3 regions of the Arthrobacter sp. YAF17 genome follow, and region 3 is predicted to be linked to each of the others. Evidence: riboswitches for the same ligand, from Rfam matches in the RefSeq annotation. Region 3 holds a riboswitch; each other region holds the start of a gene.

Region 1 (6,365 bases), on a different contig from region 3:
CGCCAAGGATGCGGATCTGGTGGTGGTCGGCTTCCGCGGGCACGGCGGATTTCCCGGCCTGCACCTGGGCTCAGTCGCCACCCAGATCATCACCCACGCACCGTGTCCGGTCCTCGTCGTCCGTCCCAAAGCCGCCTGAGGCGCGGACCGTCGTCGTCCGCAGTCGCTTGTGCCACCGGGAGCCGGGGCGCGCAATGGCCTGCCTGCCGGGAGTCTTCAGCAACCGTTGAAAGGGCGCGGGGGAGCGCCTACGATGTGGCCACAACCCCATTCTGGGGACCAACTCCGGGACCCGCCGCCAAAGTGGCTTTGACACACTTTGCCTTGCCCGAGTCCTGGATATGACAGGACGGGAAGGGTCATGACTAAGTATCTGTTCGAAGCGAACTACGTGGGCGAGGGCATCAAGGGCCTCATGCGCGAAGGGGGAACGAAGCGCCGTGACGCGCTGGTCGATGCCCTCAAATCCGTGGGCGGATCGCTCGAATGCTTCTACTACGCCTTCGGGGAGAGGGACGTACTGGGGGTCTTCGAGGTCCCGTCGCCGTCCGATGCCGCCGCGCTTTCGCTTCTTATCAACTCATCGGGCTCTGTGAACGTTCGCCTGAAGCCGCTCCTGACGCCGGAGGATCTTGACGACGCGGCCAAGAAGACACCGACGTACCGGGCCCCCGGGCAGTAGGCGCCGGACCCAGCCGACACCGGACTTCGCTGCCCCGCGGTTACGGGGTAGACAGGGCACGACGGCGTCGGGCCACTTGGGTGCTGGGCGTCCCCGCCGCAGGATGCGAAACAATGGCCCCATGAGTGATGCCGGCGACTTCATCGACCTTGCGCTCCAGCGCGAGTCGTCGTGGGGCCGGGCCGAGGAGTCCGAGGCCAGGCACGGAAGTGGCCACGGGTACTACGGCGCATCGGTCGGAGCCGTGCGCGGAACTGTCCGCGATGCCCTCCGGCGCTATCCGGACCTCACGCACGATGACATCACGGCGCTTAGCTCCGAGCTGTGGCAGGTGGCGGTCTTCGAACGCCGCCTCGCTGCCGTCGTCCTCCTGCAATCGAGCGTCCGGCTGCTGACCAACACCGACCTGACGCGGATCGAAGGCTTCGTCCGGAGCGCACAGCTAAGCGCCCTGGTGGATCCGCTCGCCACCGACGTCGTCGGCCCCCTGATGGCGGGTCTCGACGTCGTCGGCAGGGTCCGCGCGGACAGCGTTCTGGACCGCTGGGGGAGGGATCCTGACGGCTGGCTGCGCCGCGCCGCCGAGATGGCCAGGCGCCGGCCCGAGCTGGATTCTGACCGCCCGTAACGCCAGGGCAAATTTCCCTAGCTTCCCGGCCGGCGCTCCACCACGGCGTAGGCCTTTTCGTCGAAGAACTCCCAGTCGGTGACCACCATGAAACCCAACGCGTCCACGCGGTCGTTGAGGACGTGGACATCGAAGCCGCCGTCACGGGGCTCAGCGTCCCAGGTGGAGACGTGGACCTCCCCGTTTTCCAGTACCAGCAGCTCGGTGTTGACGTTGAAGTCCTCCGGCGGTTCATTGCTCAGCTGGCAGATGGCAACGCAGTGCGTGTTGACGTCGGGATTGTTCATTTGGGGCCTCCGCTTCTGGGAACGGTGATGCCAATATCCTATTCCCGAATCGGCGTCTGGCGTGGGGAAAGACCGCCCGCAACACCTTCCCGCCGTTACCTCAATGTGACATGCCGTGATCATTCCGTTACCGTTGTTAGGTGCCTGTTGTTTCCGAGACGGGCTCTCCCCAGCCGATTGCCTAACTCTGCCGCGGCCGTGGGGATAACTCGCAGCAACGTCCGGCAGAGACGGGGAAACCACTTTTGACCCACTGTTAGTCAGGGGTCTTGGGGTGAAGCCGCACGGCCCGCAATGATCGGGCCCGAGTGCGGCCGGGTGCCTCCCATCCGAATCCGACAGCTCACCTCGCAGGCATTGGGAGAGGCTCCTTTTAATGATTTCCAGCAATACCCATGCGCCCAAGCGCGCCGATCTTCGCAGCAAACGCCGTACCGCCGGGACCATCGGCCGCCAGGCCGCAGTTCTCGTCGCCGCTTCCGGAATGGTGCTTAGCGGCGCCATGGCCGCCAACGCAGCCGATGCGCCGGCCAAGCGCGACGCCGCCCCGGCGTCGTCCGTTGACGTCAAGGGCCAGGTCGGCGCACCGGTCATGGCGGACTCCGCTGTCCAGATCACTTTCGAGCGCCCCGCCGTTGAGACGGCACCGGCGCCCGTGGTCGAGGCCCCCAAGCCCGCGGCCGCTCCGAAGGCCCCGGCAGCACCGGCCGCCGCAGCTCCTGCCGCGAAGGCGACGGTGAAGGTCCAGTCGGCCCCCGCCCCCGCCGCTGCCCCGGCAGCCGGTGGAGTCAACGCCACACTGCTGTCCATGGCATACGGCCAGATCGGCATCACCCAGGACTGCACCGCCATGGTGGAGAAGGCCCTGAACGCTGCCGGCATCCCGGTCGGCGACATCGGCCCGACGGCCTTCCTGAAGTACGGCCAGGTCGTCTCCACTCCGCAGCCCGGCGACATCATCGTCCAGTCCGGCCACGTTGCCATCTACGCCGGCAACGGCCAGGCAATCAGCGGCGGCATGAACGGCGTCAACGCCACCATGGCGCACCCGCTGTCCTGGCTGACGGCCACCGGTCCCGTGACGTTCGTCCGCGCCGGCTAAGCAGTACCGCTAACAGCACGCAGAAGACCGGTCGATCGGGTGCCTTGGGGGCAGCGGATCACCGGTCTTTTGCGTGTCCGCCATCCGGCTCGGCCGCGTACCGCAGCAGAATTACGCCGTTCCCGAAGGTGCGGCTCTCCAGCAGCCGGAGCGACGTCAGGCCATCCGTCTCCTTGAAGAGGGGCGTCCCGCGTCCAATCAGAACCGGATGGACGTAGATCCGGTACTCGTCGATCAGGCCGAGCAGTCGGAACGCCGCCGAGAGGTTGGCGCCGCCGAGTGCGAGGTCGCCGCCGGGCTGGTCCTTGAGTTTCATGACGTCCCCGACGACGACGTCGCGCACCACCTCGGTATTCCAGCCCGCCTTCGCAAGTGTCCTGGAGTAGACGATCTTGGGCATGTCCCGCCAGATTCCGGCGAACTCGCTCTCGGGGGCTGAGTTCGAGGGGTCCAGGTCCGCCGTCGGCCAGTACTCGGCCATCATCTCGTAGGTGACCCGGCCGTCCAGAAAGCCGCCCATCGTCCGCAGCAAGTCGTTGAAGTGGGTGTGCAGTTCCTCATCGACCCGATGCCAGCTCAGGTCCTGGTCCGGGCCCTCGATGAATCCGTCCAGGGACACTTGCATCATCAAAATGACCTTGCGCATCGCGGGCTCCTTCAGTGGGCTGCAGGGGTTCCAGCGTACGACGCCGGGCGCGGACGCGGCATGGGGATACTGCCCGACGCCGGGCGGCAGCATACTGCCGGATTGGCCATCCCTGGGGCGGACGCGGGGCAAATGGCATCGGCTGACACACCCGCCCTGCGGGCGCCGAACCTTGCGCTCAGGCCGTGCCCGGGGCAGAATGCATTAGATTTAGAGCCGCACCGCGGTTCCTTTCGTTCGAAGGAAGAGTATGCCGGCGAACCTGCCTGTGGCGTTTGCGGACTTTGCGCCGCCACCGATGTGCCGGCGGTGAGGCCCGGTGGATTCCTGGGGGCCGGGCCGGCATTACAGCAGCGGCCGACACACACATGAGACCACCGAGGGTGCGGGGCCGCGTGTGCTCCGGCGCCTTGGCGGAATCCGCCCGCAGTTCCTGATCATGCTGGTGACGGTCCTCGCCCTGGTCTCGGCCGTGAGCGTTTACGCCACCGTCCAGTCCCGGGTAGCGGTCGACGCCGTCGTTCCGCAGGCCGCGACCGAATCCGCCACTGCGGGTGCCGCCGGAGGGGCCGACGCACGGTCGGTCACCGGCGGGGCGCCGTCGGCAGCGACTCCGTCACCGACTGCTTCGACACCGGCCCCGACGCCCGCCGTCGTCGTTCCTCCCAAGAGCCTCATCGGACCGGCGCTCGACGCGGAAATTAACGCGATCATCCAGGCCAACAGCGCCTATCGGGTGGGGGTGGCCCTCATCGATCTCAGCGACGGCGAGGTGCACGAGTACGGGGTGAAGACCAAGTTTGTGGCCGCCAGTACCGGGAAGGTCCTCGCCGCCGAGGCCTACTACCATCTGGTGGAAACCGGTAAGGCGTCGCTGACGGCCCGGATGGGGTCGTCGACCGCGGGCCAGCAGATCCGGCAGATGATCCAGCAAAGCAACAACGAATCGTGGGCGCTGATCCTGGCCGCCGTCGGCCACAAGGGACTGACCGACTACGCGGCCTCGCTGGGCATCCCCTATGACCGGACGGTAAACGGACTGACTCCGGCAGAGATGGCGAAGACCCTCTCCGGGCTGTACAGCGGCCGGCTGCTCAACGCCGCGAACACCGCCCAGTTGCTGTCCTACATGCAGAACACCAATTACGAGACGATGATCCCGGCCGCCGCACCCCCGGGGATCAACGTCTTCCATAAGTACGGTCTGCTCAACGGCAATCTCCACGACGCGAGCATTCTGGTGCAGGGGGAGCGGGCCGTCGTGTTTGTGGTCTACACCCTGGGCCGGGACATGTCGGACATGGCGGCACGGACCCGTGTCATCCAGCAGCTCACCGGCAAGGTCGCCGCCGGGGTCTTTTGACGAAGCACCGGCTTCCCAACCGGGCCGTTCACTAATCGGCCCGTTCCCCTAAATGACACAGAATCGTAGGCTGGAGAAGGGAGGTGAATGCCATGAAGGCAGCACAGGGAGACCGCATCATCATCCGTGGCACCACGGTGGAATCATCGGACCGGCACGGGGAAATCCTGGAGGTCAAGGGCGCCGACGGAGCCCCGCCGTATCACGTCAGGTTCGACGACGGCCACGAAACCATACTGTTCCCGGGCGGTGATTTCGTCGTCGAACGCAGCAAGACCTGACCCCGCTAGAAACTCGATGAGCTGCCGGAGCCGGAGAAGCTCCCGCCGCTGCCGCCGTAACCGGTGGTGCTGCTGCCGCCGCCCCGGGCGCTGCTGACACTGCTGACGCCTGTGGTGAATCCGGAGTTGAACGTGGGTACGGAGAAGAAGTAGTAGGCGGGGTACACGGTGCCCAGGATGCTGGGCTCGTACGTGCGCCCGTACTTGGCCTTGCTTCCGGCCTGCGCACTCTCCATTTCCTGGCGCATGAGCCGGGCCTCTTTTTCGTTCTTGGCGTAGCCCTCGATGACGGTGTCGGCATGGTTCTTGAGCAACTCGGACAGATGCGTGCGCGCGTCCCGCAGCCGGTCCAGGGCCGTCTCCGGAGTGATCGTTCCGTCCGAGAGTTCCGAGGTCCACCGTTCGAGCTCCCGGTGGCTTTCGTCCCGGAATGAGCGCAGCGCCGCCGCGGACGCGGAGTCGCTCTCGGCGTCGCGCTTGGTGAGCATCTGTTCGATCGCGGCCAGGTCGGCGCGGAAGGGGGCCAGCTGGCGGTCCCAGGCGGGCGCCCAGGCGGAGCCGCGGTTGAGCAGGGCGTTGGTGTCCGAGATGACGTCGTCGAGGGCATCCAGTTCGGCGGCGGCGTCGGCGTAGCTCCGGACCAGCTTCAGGTTTGGCCGCCTGCTGAGGCCCTTCGGCGACAGGGCATGGACCTGGTTGGAAAGGCCGGTGGCGGTGTTGTACTTCGTCATGAAGGTCCTGTGCTTCTCCAGCACCGTGCTGCCGTACCGGGAGGCGTCCGGGATGGTGCTCGCATTCAGTTCCGTGACCTGCAGATCCATGCTGACGTTGGCATAGCTGGCGTCGCCGCGGGCCAGCTCCTTACGGCTGCTGACCCGGGTCCGCCAGCGCACGATCAGCCAGGTGGCGGCGCCCGCGATGGCGGCAACCACGGTGGTCCAGGCAGCGACGAGGAAGGCAGTGGACCGGTACCACGGCTGGTTGATCAGCTCCGCCCCGCGCTGGATCCCGGCGATGGTGCCGTCCGTCCACTGGGCATCACGGAGGAGTTCCTTGGAGGCATTCTGGATATCCTCGCGCTGTCCGGGCGAGACCTTCCGGTCCTCACCCATGTATGTCCCCACATGCCGGCCCACCGGGTCCAGGGCAAAGATGAAGAGCCCGTTCGCCCATTTCTGCCCGTCCGCGCTGATCCACTCCGGGCGCTCGGCCCGGGCAAACCGCAGGACCTCCTCGTTGAGGTTGTCCGAGGCCGAGCCGTTGTAGGTATAAACGGCCACCTTGGTGGGCTGGTAAAACTCGATCGCCCGGACGGCGGGCAGAAGCGTGTTTTGGTCCAGCACCCCCGCCCGGTCCTCCACGACGACGTCGACCGG
Region 2 (6,365 bases), on a different contig from region 3:
CCGTTCAGCATGGAGGAAGTGCTCCTGCGGCTGCACCGGCTGGTCCAACGTTCCGGGGTGGCCGCCATGGATACCGCCGAACTCGTCGTCGGAGACCTCGTCCTGAACATCGATACGCGGGAAGTGCGGCGGGCAGGGGAAGAGCTCCACCTCACGGCAACCCAGTTCGAGCTGCTGCGCTATCTCATGGAGAACCCAAAACGAGTCGTGAGCAAAGCCCAGATCCTTGACCGGGTCTGGGACTACGACTTCGGCGGGCAGGCCAACATCGTGGAGCTCTATATCTCTTACCTCCGCAAGAAGGTCGACGCCACCCACCCGCCCATGATCCACACGGTGCGGGGCGCCGGCTACGTCCTCAAGCCGGCGGACTGATCCGTGCCCGAACCCTCCGGCACTGCCAGCCGCTCCACTATCAAGTGGCGCGACCCGTCCACGTGGCACCTGCGCACCAGGCTTGTCCTCGTCGCCATGGCGCTGCTCGTGGCGATCTGCGGAGCCGTGGGACTTGTCAGTTATGCCTCGATGGACCTCTTCCTGACCCGGCAACTGGACACGCAGCTGCAACAGGCCTCGGACCGTGTCCGCGATTTTGGCCGCGCCGGCGGCCGTTCCGATCCCCTTGAGGCACGCGGCCAGGGGGTCGGCACCCTGAACGCCAGGATCGTGGACGAGTCGGTCAGCAGTGCCGGTTTTCTCGCGGAGGACGCCACCCGCAGGTCACTCACCGCCGACGACGACGAGATCCTCCTGAAGCTCTCCCCCCGCGACCAGCCGGTCAACCGGATCCTGTCCGCCGGTTCCTACCGGCTGGTGGCCGCGAAGGCCCAGAACGGCGACGTGATGGTGACCGGACTCCCACTTGCGGAGAAGCAGAACACGCTGGCCTCCCTGGTCTGGACCACCGTGGTCGTGTCCGCCGGGGGCCTCGTAGTGATCGGCCTGGTCGGGACGGCACTCATCCGCCGGACCATGAAGCCGCTGGATCAGCTCTCCGAGGTGGCGACGCAGGTCTCGCGCCTTCCGCTCGACGCCGGGGAAGTGGGACTTGCCGTACGGGTTCCGGCGTCGGCAGCCCATCCGGGAACCGAGGTGGGCAGCGTTGGCCATGCCCTGAACCTGATGCTGGACAACGTCTCGAATGCCCTCGAAGCCCGGCAGGAGAGCGAGATGAAGGTGCGCCAGTTCGTGGCGGATGCCTCGCATGAATTGCGCACACCGCTGACCGCCATCCGCGGCTACACCGAGCTGATGCGGATGACCGAGCATTTCACCCCCGACGGGCAGAAGTCCCTGGCCCGTGTTCAGAGCCAGTCCGAGCGGATGACCACCCTGGTGGAGGACCTGCTCCTGCTCGCCCGGCTGGATGAGGGCCAGCCGCTCAAGCTCAGCGACGTGGACCTCACCCAGCTGGCCGTGGAGACGGTGAGCGACGAGAAGGTGATGGCCCCGGACCGCGTCTGGCAGTTGGAGCTTCCCGAAGAGCCTGTGGTGGTTCGCGGAGACGCCACCCAGCTCCACCAGGTGCTGGCCAATCTGCTCTCCAACGCCCGCAAGCACACGGGGCCCGGAACGACCGTGGTGACCGGCGTAGGGCGCACCCCGGACGGGAGTGCCCTGGTGACGGTGACCGACAACGGGCCCGGGATCGCCCCCGAGTTTTTGGACCGCGTCTTTGCGCGCTTCACCCGGGCGGATGCCTCCCGGAAGAATCCGGTGCCGGTGACGACGCCGGCCGTCGTCCGGCGGCCCTTGCCGCACCTGCCGCTGCGCCCACCCCGGTCTCCGTCCGCCGCCGCTGCTTCCGCAGGGACCCCTTCGCCGACTTCCGCCGAGGGAACCAGCGGGCTGGGACTCTCGATCGTGCAGTCGATTGTTGAGGCTCACGGGGGGACGGTCAGCGTGACGTCGGCGCCCGGCCGGACCGAGTTTGTGGTGCGGCTGCCCGCGCCGAACCCAGTCCATGGGGAGCATCCGACGGCGCAAGCCGCCACACCGTCGTCGTGACCTCCGTTACCTAAATGTGACTTAAGCAGGCTGCTCCTGTACGGTTTTTAGAGTGTGGCCATCACTGACGCCGCACATCCGGATGCACGCCAAACTCTGCCGCCTCCCGGATTCCGCTGCACCAGGCAGAGGCGGGGGACCCAGAGTTCCCGGGCATTTGCAGATCTTGCACCCTTGGGGTGAAGCCGACACGTGAGATTCCGTGCGGCCGGATGACCTCATCCGAACCCGACAGCTAACTCCGCAGGCGTTGAGAGGCGATCATGACTGAATTCAAGCCACAAACGCGCCCTGACGGCGTTACGAAGAAGACCCGCTCCGAGGTGTCCCGCCACCGCGCTGAACCGGCCAAGCCCGTTTCAGCCCTGTCCCGGCTTGCCAAGAACTTCGGCACCACCGGCCGCCGCGCGGCCGTTGTTGCCGCCGCCTGCGCGGTGCTCGTGGGGGTCGGCGCTGCCGGGCATGCCTCCGAGACGGCTGCCCGCAATGCCACCGCGGGCACGTCCACGGAAGCAGCCCCCACTGCGGATGCCCTGACGCACCTCGATTTTGAGCGCGTCCGGGTCGACAACCAGACCACCTTCCCCACCGGCGGCGCCGCGGCCCAGTCCACCGAAGTCAAGCCTGCCGAAGCACCGGCCCCGGCAGCTGCCCCGGCCCTGGCAGCTGCCCCGGCTCCCGCTCCCGCTCCGGCGGCTGCCCCGGCACCGGCACCGGCGCCCGCCCCCGTTGCCATCGACGACCCGGCCGGCGCGCAGGCCTACGCGGCCAGCCAGCTGGGATCCCACGGCTGGGCTGTAGACCAAATGCAGTGCCTCACGAAGCTCTGGACCAAGGAGTCTGACTGGAAGACGACGGCCACCAACAAGAGCAGCGGCGCCTACGGCGTGGCCCAGGCCCTACCGGCCGAGAAGATGGCCAGCGCGGGCGCTGATTACCGGACCAACTACCGGACCCAGATCAACTGGGGCCTGAAGTACGTCAAGGACCGCTACGGCTCACCGTGTGGCGCCCTGAACTTCCACTACGCCCACAACTGGTACTAAACACCAGAATGTCGGACTGAACTGAGGCCCCGGATCCCACTGGATCCGGGGCCTTAGCTCTGCCGGCGACAGCCCGCCGGAACCGCCGGGCCGTCCGGCCGGACCGTTCGGCTTAGGGCGGGTCTAGCCGTTGGGACGGTTGGGCAGGTACTGCACCGCCCATTTATTGCCGTCGGGATCGGCGAAGTAGACGAAGTGCCCCCAGTCCTGGATATCGACGTCGCTGACATCCACGCCGTTGTCCTTGAGCTGCCGGTGGGCGGCCTGAATGTCGCTGACCACCAACTGCAGGCTGGGGGCGGTGCCGGGCGGAGCGTCGTTGAGCCCCTCGCCGATGGCGATCGAGCAGCCGGAACCGGGCGGGGTCAGCTGGACGAAACGGATGCCGTCCATGGGCCGCTCGTCGTAGTCGGCGTTGAAACCGACCTTATTGACGTAAAAATCCTTGGCGCGGTCCACGTCGGACACAGGGACAAAGACAAGCTCAAGTTTCCAGTCCATGGGGCACAGGCTAGTCCCGGACAGCGAATTGCGGTAGGGCAACCCCAAGTGCGTGAACCCGCCGCGGCGGCGGGACCCAACCCCGTGGCTGGTTAGCCGGCCACCCCGTAGAGGCGGTCGCCGGCGTCGCCCAGGCCCGGGACGATGTAGGACTTCTCGTTGAGCTTCTCGTCGATGGAGGCGAGCACGATCGTCACGTTGGCGTCCGAGAGCTCTTCTTCCAGCTTCGCGAGGCCTTCCGGAGCGGCCAGCAGGCAGATGCAGGTGACGTCGGAGGCGCCGCGCTTGAAGAGGAACTTGATGGCCTCACGCAGTGTGCCGCCGGTGGCGAGCATGGGGTCCAGGACAAAGATCTGGCGATCGGTGAGGTCCTCGGGGAGACGCTCGGCATACGTGATGATGTCCAGGGTCTCTTCATCCCGGGCCATGCCCAGGAAGCCGACCTCGGCGGTGGGGACCAGCTTGGTCATGCCTTCGAGCATGCCGAGTCCCGCACGCAGGATGGGGACCACCAGCGGCGTGGGCTTGGTGAAAGCGGTGCCGATCGTGGTGCTGACCGGGGTCTCGATGGTGACCGGTTCGGTGCGGACTTCGCGGGTGGCCTCGTACGCCAGGAGCGTGACCAGTTCCTCGGTGAGCTGGCGGAAGACCGGGGACGGGGTGTTCTTGTCCCGCAGAACGGTGAGCTTATGGGCGACCAGCGGGTGGTCCACAACGAAAGTGCGCATGGGTCAAAACTATCACCCAGCGGCCGGTGGCCCGCCCGTGGGACCGCGGGCGCCGACGTCGTCCTTACCGCCGGACTGGCCCTCTTTGCCGGTGCCGCTGCCGGTGACCCCGTCGCCGTCTTTGAGGTGCGCGGGGTGGTCGAACGTGGGCGCGGGACCCGCCTGTTCCCGGTGCCGCAGCACATGGAAGAATCTGTGGGCCATGATCACGATCGCCACCCAGGCCAACCCCAGCAGCCATCCGAAGATCACATCGGTCATCCAGTGATGGCCCAGGAAGACCCGACTCATCCCCATTGCCGCCACGAAAACCACACCGGCAGCGATCAGGGCAACCCGCGCAATTGTGCGCTTCACCTGCAGGCAGGCGAGGTACACCACGAGACCGATCACCACCGTGGTGTTGAGCGTGTGTCCACTGGGGAACGACGGCGAGTCCTCGTAGGGAGGCACGGCGTCCGCGTGGTCGGGGCGGTTCCGGCCGATCAGTTTCTTGCCCAGCGTGGTGGCCGTGGTGGACACAGCTGCGGCGGCGCCGATAAGGATCAGCGGCCGCCAGGTCCGGGAGGCCCAGATGAGCCACGCCGTGAGGATACTGGCCAGGATCGGCATGCCGATTCCTCCGCCGATGTTGGTGAACCCTGTAACGAAGGAGTCCAATCCAGGGCTGCGGAGCTGTTCCATAAACGCCAGGGTTGGCTTGTCCAGATTCGCCAGGCCGGCGTCGTCCACCACGTTGTCGTAGACTTCGGCGCTGAGCACCGCCAGGAGAACCACCAGCACGCCACCCGCAAGCATCGTGACCCACAGGGCGGCGTAGGGCACAACCCACTTGCCCCAGCGCCGCATCAGCCAGCTCTCAGTCCTGGTGGTCACGTCCGTCTCCTGCCTCCTCCGTGCTGCACAGCTTGCTTAGTGTTCGAAACTATCATTGAGCCATGACTTCCCCTGAGCCCCGCCATGCCGAGTGGATGGGCCTTGCCCTGGGCGAGGCACGTGCCGCGCTGGCCACGGCGGACGTGCCGATCGGCGCCGTCGTCATCGGCCCCGACGGCACTGTGCTGGGCCGCGGACGCAACGAACGGGAGGCGCTCGGGGACCCGACGGCGCACGCTGAGATGGTGGCCATCCGCGCGGCTGCCGCGCGGCTGCAGGAACTCAGCGCCCAGGGCGGGAAGTCCGGTGACGGCTGGCGGCTGGAGGACTGCACCCTGGTGGTGACGCTGGAGCCCTGCGCCATGTGCGCCGGGGCCGTGGTGCTGGCCCGGATTCCCCGCGTGGTGTTCGGGGCATGGGACGAGAAGGCAGGGGCCGCCGGCTCCGTGTTCGACATTCTCCGCGAGCGCCGCCTCAACCACTGGGTGGAAGTGTACGGCGGGGTCAGGGAGCAGGAATGCGCGGTGCTGCTGCGGGACTTCTTCGCCGGGCACCGGGGCGCCTGAGCCTTCGCCATCGCGTCTCCCATGCCAGCGGCGTCCCGGCCGCGCTACCTGCCGGTGGCGGAGCCTGCTGCGGCCGCCAGGTTGTCGATCCGCTTCTGCCGGGTAGCCGGTGAGTCGAGGCTGAACGCGCGGAAGTCGCCCAGGTCCTCGCGGATCCAGTCCTCGGTTTCGGCGATCCGCCGGGTCACGGCGTCCGTGGGCGCGCGGAACAGCCAGGGCACGATCCGTTCCTTGCCGGGATCGTACTGCCACAGCCCGATGATCCGGCCCCGGTCGAAGATGGGATGGTCCGGCAGGTCCGCCTGAAGCGCCAGCGAGCCCAGAGCCTGGGTGTGCTGGTCCTCATCGGCCAGCAGTTCGGCGGCATTGCGCCGCAACAGCGCGAGGGAATCCGTTCCGGCGAGCAGCTGGATCTGTTCGTCCGCCGGTTCTTCGAATCCGCCGAGCCGTTCGACGTCGTCGGGCAGCATCCACAGCACGTCCCCGGCGGCGGTGGGAACCTCCACGGCGCCGGCCGCTGCCAGCGCCGCCTTGCTCTGGGCCACGGTGAACGCCGTGAACCACTGCGATTGTTTGAACGTGGCCCCTCCGGTCCAGCCCAGGTAGCGGCGGATCAGTTCGGCGCGGACCTCGTCGTCGTC
Region 3 (6,365 bases):
TTTTCGAGTGTGCCGCGCTTCCCGGCTTCACGGGCGCACCGTTGTAGCGCAACCGTGCCATATAAACCCAGCAGCGGCTGCCGACGCCCGTCGGCGGCCACCGCCATCAGCCCGCCATCCGGAGGAGCTTCCCCTGCCGCTTCCAGCAAGGCCCGGACAGCGGCGCCCGCCCGGGGCATGTCACAGGCCAGGACCAGGGTGAACGGCGCCGCTGGCCGGGGGCGGCCGGCCGCACCGCGGTGCCTTTCCAGGGCGGAGAGGCCTGCCGCGATGGCTGCGGCCGGTCCGGCAAAGGGCGGGTCCTCCCGGCAACTCAGCACGCCTTCCGGCAACGTTCCCGGGTCCGGTCCGACGACGGCGACTGCCGCCGCGCCCCGCGCGGCCTGCAGGGCACGATCAAGGAGGGTGGCGCCGTCGTGCATCAGCCCCGATTTGGGCACGCCGCCCAGCCGGGAGGACCGGCCCCCGGAAAGGATGACTGCATCGAATTCCACCGGCCCAGCCTAACGCGCTCCGGCGCGGACGCCGCGTCGCAAAGATCGGCCACCAGCCGGCAAGCGATGAAGTCCGGCCCGACGGTCAGCCGGCGGCGCCGTTTCAGGCGGCAGATTCCGGCAGCAGGAACGGGTCCCAGGCCGGGGTGGGCTTCTCCAGCTCCTTGATCTGCCAGGTTGCGCCCTTGGGGGGCGCGGGGCTGAAGCTGAGCTTCCATCCCATTTCGGCGGGCGTGTGGTCGCCTTTGGCGTTGTTGCAGCGCAGGCAGGCGGCGACGAGGTTTTCCCACGAATCCGCACCACCCCTGGATTTGGGCTGGACATGATCGATGGTGTGGGCGGCCTTGCCGCAATAGGCGCAACGGTGCCCGTCCCGGCGGAGCACGCCGCGGCGGCTGACGGTCGTCAGGGTGTTGTACCGGGGCCTGATGTAGCGATTCAGCAGAATCACCGAGGGCCGGCCAAGGACGTCCTGCGGTCCAACGACGGGATCGTCGCCTTCCGCCACGACACTGGCCTTTCCAGTCAGCACAAGGACGAGCGCCCGGCGGAAGGTCACAACCGCCAGCGGTTCATATCCAGCATTCAGAACGAGAGTGCGCATCCGCATACCTCTTCACGGCCGCACCCGCCAGGGGCACGAGGGCCGGCTGCCCTCTGCATGGTCGGGCTATGGATCGACAAAACAAGAGTAAACACCGAGGTGCCGTTTCACCGAATCTTTTTTTGCTGGCCGTGGCCCGTGTCGGCTGAAGTTCACGTTGCGGCAACGCAAAGGACCCCGCCGCATGGCAGGGGTCCTTTGCGTAAAAAGCTGTTGTCCTTAGCCGCCGACGCGGATGAAGACCGGGCCGGAGCCGACGTTTACGGTCTGGAGGGAAGTGGTCCCACCGTTCCAACCGCCGTGAACTGCCATGCCGTTGCCGACGTAAACAGCGATGTGGGCCATGCCCGCGCCACCGTTCTGGTAGTACGCGAGGTCGCCCGGCTGTGCCTCGGCGGCGCTCACGGTGCGGCCGAGGGACAGGTAACCTGCCGGCCAGCCGTGGTAGTTGATGCCTGCAGCAGCCAGCGCGTTCGTTGCGAGTGCGGTGCAATCCTGGCCAACGCCGATCTGGGCGTAGGCGGCAGCGGCAATCGTGGCGCCCATGCCGCTGGCGACGCCGGCCGGAGCCTTGGCGCCGGCCACGGAAGCGGTGGCGGCGGCGCCGACCTTGGTGCCGGCGGTGTTGGCGGTGGGCGTTTCCTGGACCTTCACGACGGGCTTCGCCTTGACGGGGGCAGCAATGGTGGCGACTTCGGTCTTGTCGTAAGCGATCGAGATGCTGGAAGCCGCCGAGATGGCCGCGGGGGCGGCGGACTGGACTTCGAGCGTGGAAGCGGAGGTGGATTCGCGCTGAACGTTGGCCTCAGCAGCGTTGGCTGCGATGCCGCTGGTCAGGACGAGGCCGGAAGCAGCAGCGATGACTGCTGCCTGGCGGCCCACGCCACCGGCGTTGTCGCCGACAGCCTTGGCAATAACAGCCAGCGAGTTGGTCTTGGTGACCTCGGCGCGGTGCCGTGCGTTTGCACGAGTAGTCATTAAGTTCTCTCTTTCGTGATCCTGTGGCCGCGCTTTTCAGGCGCGTGCTGAGGACGCTCCGGCATCTTGGGGGTACGCCGGATCGCCCCGAAGTGGGTTACTTAGCGAAGGGTGTACTGCGAAGACGCGCCAAAAGCGGGAACTGCGTGCAGGTGCAGGGCCTGCGGGCCGGACTCAGCAGAGATTGAGACGGCGGTGTGAGATCCGTTCCGGGCGCCGGCAAGGGCAACCGAGGAGTCGGATTTCAGCGGGCTCGTAAGAGCCGCGCAAGCGCGGTGACGCGCAGCATTGTGGCGTGAAGACACGAAAGTAGCCTCTCCCAATGCCTGCGAGGTGAGCTGTCGGATTCGGATGGGAGTCACCCGGCCGCGCTGCTTCCTGGGAAGCTTTGCGACTTAACCCCAAGGCCTTCTTTAGAAGGCCAAAATTGGTTCCCCCGCCCCTGCCAGACGATGTAATGCGAACGGACCTTGAGCGGTGGCAGAGCTAGGCAATCCACTCAAGAGCGCCAACTTCGGAAAAGTTGGCGTAGGTCAAACTTACAACAGTTGGGACTCAATGTCACATTCGGATCACGGCGTGTCACAAGAATGCGAGAGCGTCCGATCAGCTTTGTTACAGCCAGCCGGTCGGGTCGACAACTTCGCCGTTGACCATTACCTCGAAGTGAAGGTGGCAGCCCGTGGAGGCGCCTGTGGTGCCGCTCATCGCCACGACCTCGCCGCGGGAGACCTGCTGGCCAACCTTGACGGTGGCTGAGGACAAGTGGTTGTAGGTGGTCTCCAGGCCGTTGCCATGGTCGATCACGACACGGTTGCCGCCGCCGTAGGGGTGCCAGCCGGTGAACGTCACGGTCCCACTGGCTGCAGCCAGGACGGCCGTGCCGCACTGGGCGGAATAGTCCTGGCCACGGTGGAACTCGCCGGAGCCGCCTGTAATGGGGCTGACGCGATATCCAAAGGGTGACGCGGTTTTCAACTGGGCCAGCGGCGCCCCGAGGCTTCCGGCGGAGGCCGCGCGGGTGATCGAACCGACGGACTGGGCACTCAGCAACTGCTTGAGCTTTCCGTCCGGGTCGCCCTGGGTGGTGACGGCGGTCCGGTTGAAGTCGATTTTGGCCTCGCCAGCCGTGACATCAGGCTGGACTGCGGCCGAGATGGATCCCGTCGACCCCGCGTTGGTGGCCATAACGGGGCCAGTGGCGGGGACGGTGACGGTGAGGACCAGTCCCGTAGCGGCGAGTGCAATGCCGGCCTTTTGCCCAACGCCGCTGGCGGCGGCAAAGTCTGTTACCTGGCGGAACGGGCTGCGGCGGCCCCTGCGTTCGTCGCGGTGCGCGTCACGTGGGCGGTCGGCCAGGACGGCGACGGCCGGTCGCGGCTCCGGAGCGGGACCGGTCGCACGACGGCGGCCCCTGGCGGTCTGGGTGGTCAAAAACGGTTCCTCTCTGGAGAGCCTGCGGAGTTAGCTGTCGGATTCGGGTCAGAGAGTTCAAAGACCCGGTCCGCCGTGGCAGGCGTCCAGACACAGAGGCATCCAAAGAGTCCCTCTGTGGTGTGTGCTTGCCGCTGACGGACTTCACCCCAAGGCTGATGAACAGCCGGAAGTGGTTCCCCCGCCCCTGCCAGAAGGTGACTCTGCTACTGATCCGCTGGCAGAGCTCGGCTTCGGATCAGATAACGCTTTGGTATCGGTACTAGAGATCAACTATAGGCGATTAAGCCCCGCAGAGATAAATCCGTTATCGAATCTGTGCATAACTCATGGGTCGTCCGATGAGCAGTGGGTTAAGTCCTGTTAACCGACGGTAACAAAGACGTGGGCCGCAACCTCGGGCGGGAGTTCCAGGGCGCCTTCGATATCGGGTACCCGGACGGAGATGTACTCCCCTACCCGTTCCAGCGACACCAGGGCTCCGGGCCGGATACCGCCTTCGTCGAGCTGGACGAGCAGTTCCGGTTCGACCTGGATGGGCTCGGCCAGCCGGTTGACCCGGACCCGGGAATCCGGACCGTAGCCGGCCATGGCTTCGAGAAGGTTCACCACGCCATCCCCGCAGGGCTGGGATGGCGGGCCGCCGAGTTCCGCGAGGCCCGGAATCGGGTTGCCGTAGGGAGACACCGTGGGGTGATCCAGCAGCTCGAAGATGCGCCGCTCCACCCGCTCGCTCATGACGTGTTCCCAGCGGCAGGCTTCCTCATGCACATAGGCCCAGTCGAGCCCGATGACGTCCGCCAGCAAGCGCTCGGCAAGGCGGTGCTTGCGCATGACCTCAATCGCACGTTTCCGGCCGGTTTCCGTCAGTTCAAGGTGCCGGTCACCGGAAACGACCACCAGCCCGTCGCGCTCCATGCGGCCGACAGTCTGGGAAACAGTGGGGCCCGAGTGACGCAGCCGTTCGGCGATGCGGGCGCGGAGGGCAACGATGTTCTCTTCTTCAAGTTCCAGAATGGTCCGAAGATACATCTCGGTGGTATCGATCAGATCCGTCATTCAGCTCAGCTCCTCGAGCGCCGTCCTTGCGTGTTCCCACCGTACCGCGAGCTGCTTGCGCCCTGGCGGGGTCCGCCGTACGTTCGCAGGTCAGCTTAGCCTATTTTGAATTACTCCGGATAATCTCAGTGACCGGACTATGACGGGCTCTTTTGCCTCCCCCGCCGGGCAGTCAGGCAGAATGAAACGCAAGGCTTCGTTGCAGCCACCCTGCCGGGCCGCCTCCCAAGCCACGCTTTGTACCAGCCGAAAATTGGAGCCACTGTGAGCGACACCAGCATCACGATTCCCGCCAACCTCCTGCCCAAGGACGGCCGGTTCGGCGCCGGACCGTCCAAGGTCCGCCCGGAACAGATAGAGGCCCTCGCTGCGGCTTCCGGGCTGCTGGGAACCTCCCACCGCCAGGCGCCGGTCAAGAACCTCGTGGGATCGGTCCGGAGCGGGCTGAGCCAGTTCTTCCGCGCACCCGAGGGCTATGAGGTCATCCTGGGCGTCGGCGGGTCGACAGCGTTCTGGGACATTGCCAGCTTCGGGCTCGTGGACAACAAGGCCCAGCACCTGTCCTTCGGCGAATTCGGCTCGAAGTTCGCCTCCGCCACCCACAAGGCGCCCTTCCTGGCGGACTCCTCCATCATCAAGTCCGAGCCGGGGACCCGCCCGGCGGCCCGGGCTGAGGCCGGCGTCGACGTTTACGCCTGGCCGCAGAACGAGACGTCCACCGGCGTGGCAGCTCCGGTCCGGCGTGTGGCCGGCGCCGATGCAGGCTCCCTCGTGCTGGTTGACGCCACCTCGGCGGCCGGCGGGTTGGATGTCGACGTCGCCGAAACGGACGTCTACTACTTCGCCCCGCAGAAGAACTTCGCCTCCGACGGAGGCCTGTGGCTTGGCCTGTTCTCCCCGGCAGCGCTGGAGCGCGCGGCCCGGATCAAGGCCGGCGGCCGCTGGATCCCGGATTTCCTCGACCTCCAGACGGCTATCGACAACTCGCGGCTGAACCAGACCTACAACACCCCTGCCCTGGCCACGCTCGTCACCCTCGACGCCCAGGTGCAGTGGCTCAACGCGAGCGGCGGTCTGGACTTCGCCTCCGCGCGCACCGCGGATTCGGCCGGCCGCATCTACCGCTGGGCCGAGGCCTCGGAGTACGCTACCCCGTTCGTGGCGCAGGCCGAGGACCGCTCCAACGTCATTGCCACGATCGACTTCGACGAGTCCATCGACGCCGCGGCAATCGCCAAGGTGCTCCGCGCCAACGGCATCGTGGACACCGAGCCCTACCGCAAGCTGGGCCGCAACCAGCTCCGCATCGCAACGTTCGTGGCGATCGAGCCGGACGATGTATCGGCGCTGCTGGAATGCATCGACTTCGTTGTGGGCGAACTGAAGAAGTAGCTCCCCCGAATCAGGCGGGGCTGGCAGCGCCAGCTTCCACCGCCGTCGGCGGCGTCGTCCGGGTGTCGCATCCCCGGGCGGCGCCGTCGGCGTCAGGCGCCGGTTGCGCCGGCGCCTTCCGCGTCAGGGCCGGTGGCGTCATGGCCGGGCGCGCCGGCGGCCACGACCCGGAAATGGCGCAGCCCGCGGGCCCGGCGGTCATACCTGATCCGCAATTGCCTGGCACGGATGATCCACACCAGCCCGATCAGGGCCGCGATCAGCCCGGACGCCGCCGCGACGCTCAGGGACCATCGGGGGCCGGCCACGTTCGCGACCCAGCCCACGAAGGGCGCCCCGATCGGTGTGCCTCCCATGAAGATCGCCATGTAAAGGGCCATCACCCGGCCCCGCATCACGGGATC

The links. Region 3 has a riboswitch for cyclic di-AMP ahead of AB4Y67_RS06375 (NlpC/P60 family protein). Riboswitches for the same ligand answer to the same signal wherever they lie in the genome.
Region 1: another riboswitch for cyclic di-AMP. It lies ahead of AB4Y67_RS02725 (NlpC/P60 family protein); the one in region 3 lies ahead of AB4Y67_RS06375 (NlpC/P60 family protein).
Region 2: another riboswitch for cyclic di-AMP. It lies ahead of AB4Y67_RS09955 (hypothetical protein); the one in region 3 lies ahead of AB4Y67_RS06375 (NlpC/P60 family protein).

Annotation. Positions count from the first base shown of each region.
Region 1 covers NZ_JBFRDB010000001.1:574,324-580,688, reverse strand. Annotated here, with positions in the region: gene AB4Y67_RS02745 (universal stress protein) at 1-139, shown strand, start outside; gene AB4Y67_RS02740 (GYD domain-containing protein) at 362-682, shown strand; gene AB4Y67_RS02735 (DNA alkylation repair protein) at 804-1,310, shown strand; gene AB4Y67_RS02730 (hypothetical protein) at 1,328-1,597, opposite strand; cyclic di-AMP (ydaO/yuaA leader) riboswitch at 1,798-1,968, shown strand; gene AB4Y67_RS02725 (NlpC/P60 family protein) at 1,974-2,699, shown strand; gene AB4Y67_RS02720 (dihydrofolate reductase family protein) at 2,758-3,345, opposite strand; gene AB4Y67_RS02715 (serine hydrolase) at 3,743-4,708, shown strand; gene AB4Y67_RS02710 (DUF1918 domain-containing protein) at 4,801-4,989, shown strand; gene AB4Y67_RS02705 (DUF5129 domain-containing protein) at 4,995-6,365, opposite strand, start outside.
Region 2 covers NZ_JBFRDB010000010.1:4,939-11,303, forward strand. Annotated here, with positions in the region: gene AB4Y67_RS09945 (response regulator transcription factor) at 1-375, shown strand, start outside; gene AB4Y67_RS09950 (ATP-binding protein) at 379-2,007, shown strand; cyclic di-AMP (ydaO/yuaA leader) riboswitch at 2,112-2,272, shown strand; gene AB4Y67_RS09955 (hypothetical protein) at 2,271-3,053, shown strand; gene AB4Y67_RS09960 (glyoxalase superfamily protein) at 3,177-3,554, opposite strand; gene upp (uracil phosphoribosyltransferase) at 3,647-4,282, opposite strand; gene AB4Y67_RS09970 (phosphatase PAP2 family protein) at 4,295-5,158, opposite strand; gene AB4Y67_RS09975 (nucleoside deaminase) at 5,221-5,724, shown strand; gene AB4Y67_RS09980 (DNA glycosylase AlkZ-like family protein) at 5,769-6,365, opposite strand, start outside.
Region 3 covers NZ_JBFRDB010000005.1:100,101-106,465, forward strand. Annotated here, with positions in the region: gene mobA (molybdenum cofactor guanylyltransferase) at 1-494, opposite strand, end outside; gene AB4Y67_RS06370 (HNH endonuclease) at 598-1,098, opposite strand; gene AB4Y67_RS06375 (NlpC/P60 family protein) at 1,318-2,076, opposite strand; cyclic di-AMP (ydaO/yuaA leader) riboswitch at 2,386-2,555, opposite strand; gene AB4Y67_RS06380 (M23 family metallopeptidase) at 2,692-3,510, opposite strand; cyclic di-AMP (ydaO/yuaA leader) riboswitch at 3,515-3,728, opposite strand; gene AB4Y67_RS06385 (metal-dependent transcriptional regulator) at 3,874-4,569, opposite strand; gene serC (phosphoserine transaminase) at 4,834-5,961, shown strand; gene AB4Y67_RS06395 (MFS transporter) at 6,054-6,365, opposite strand, start outside.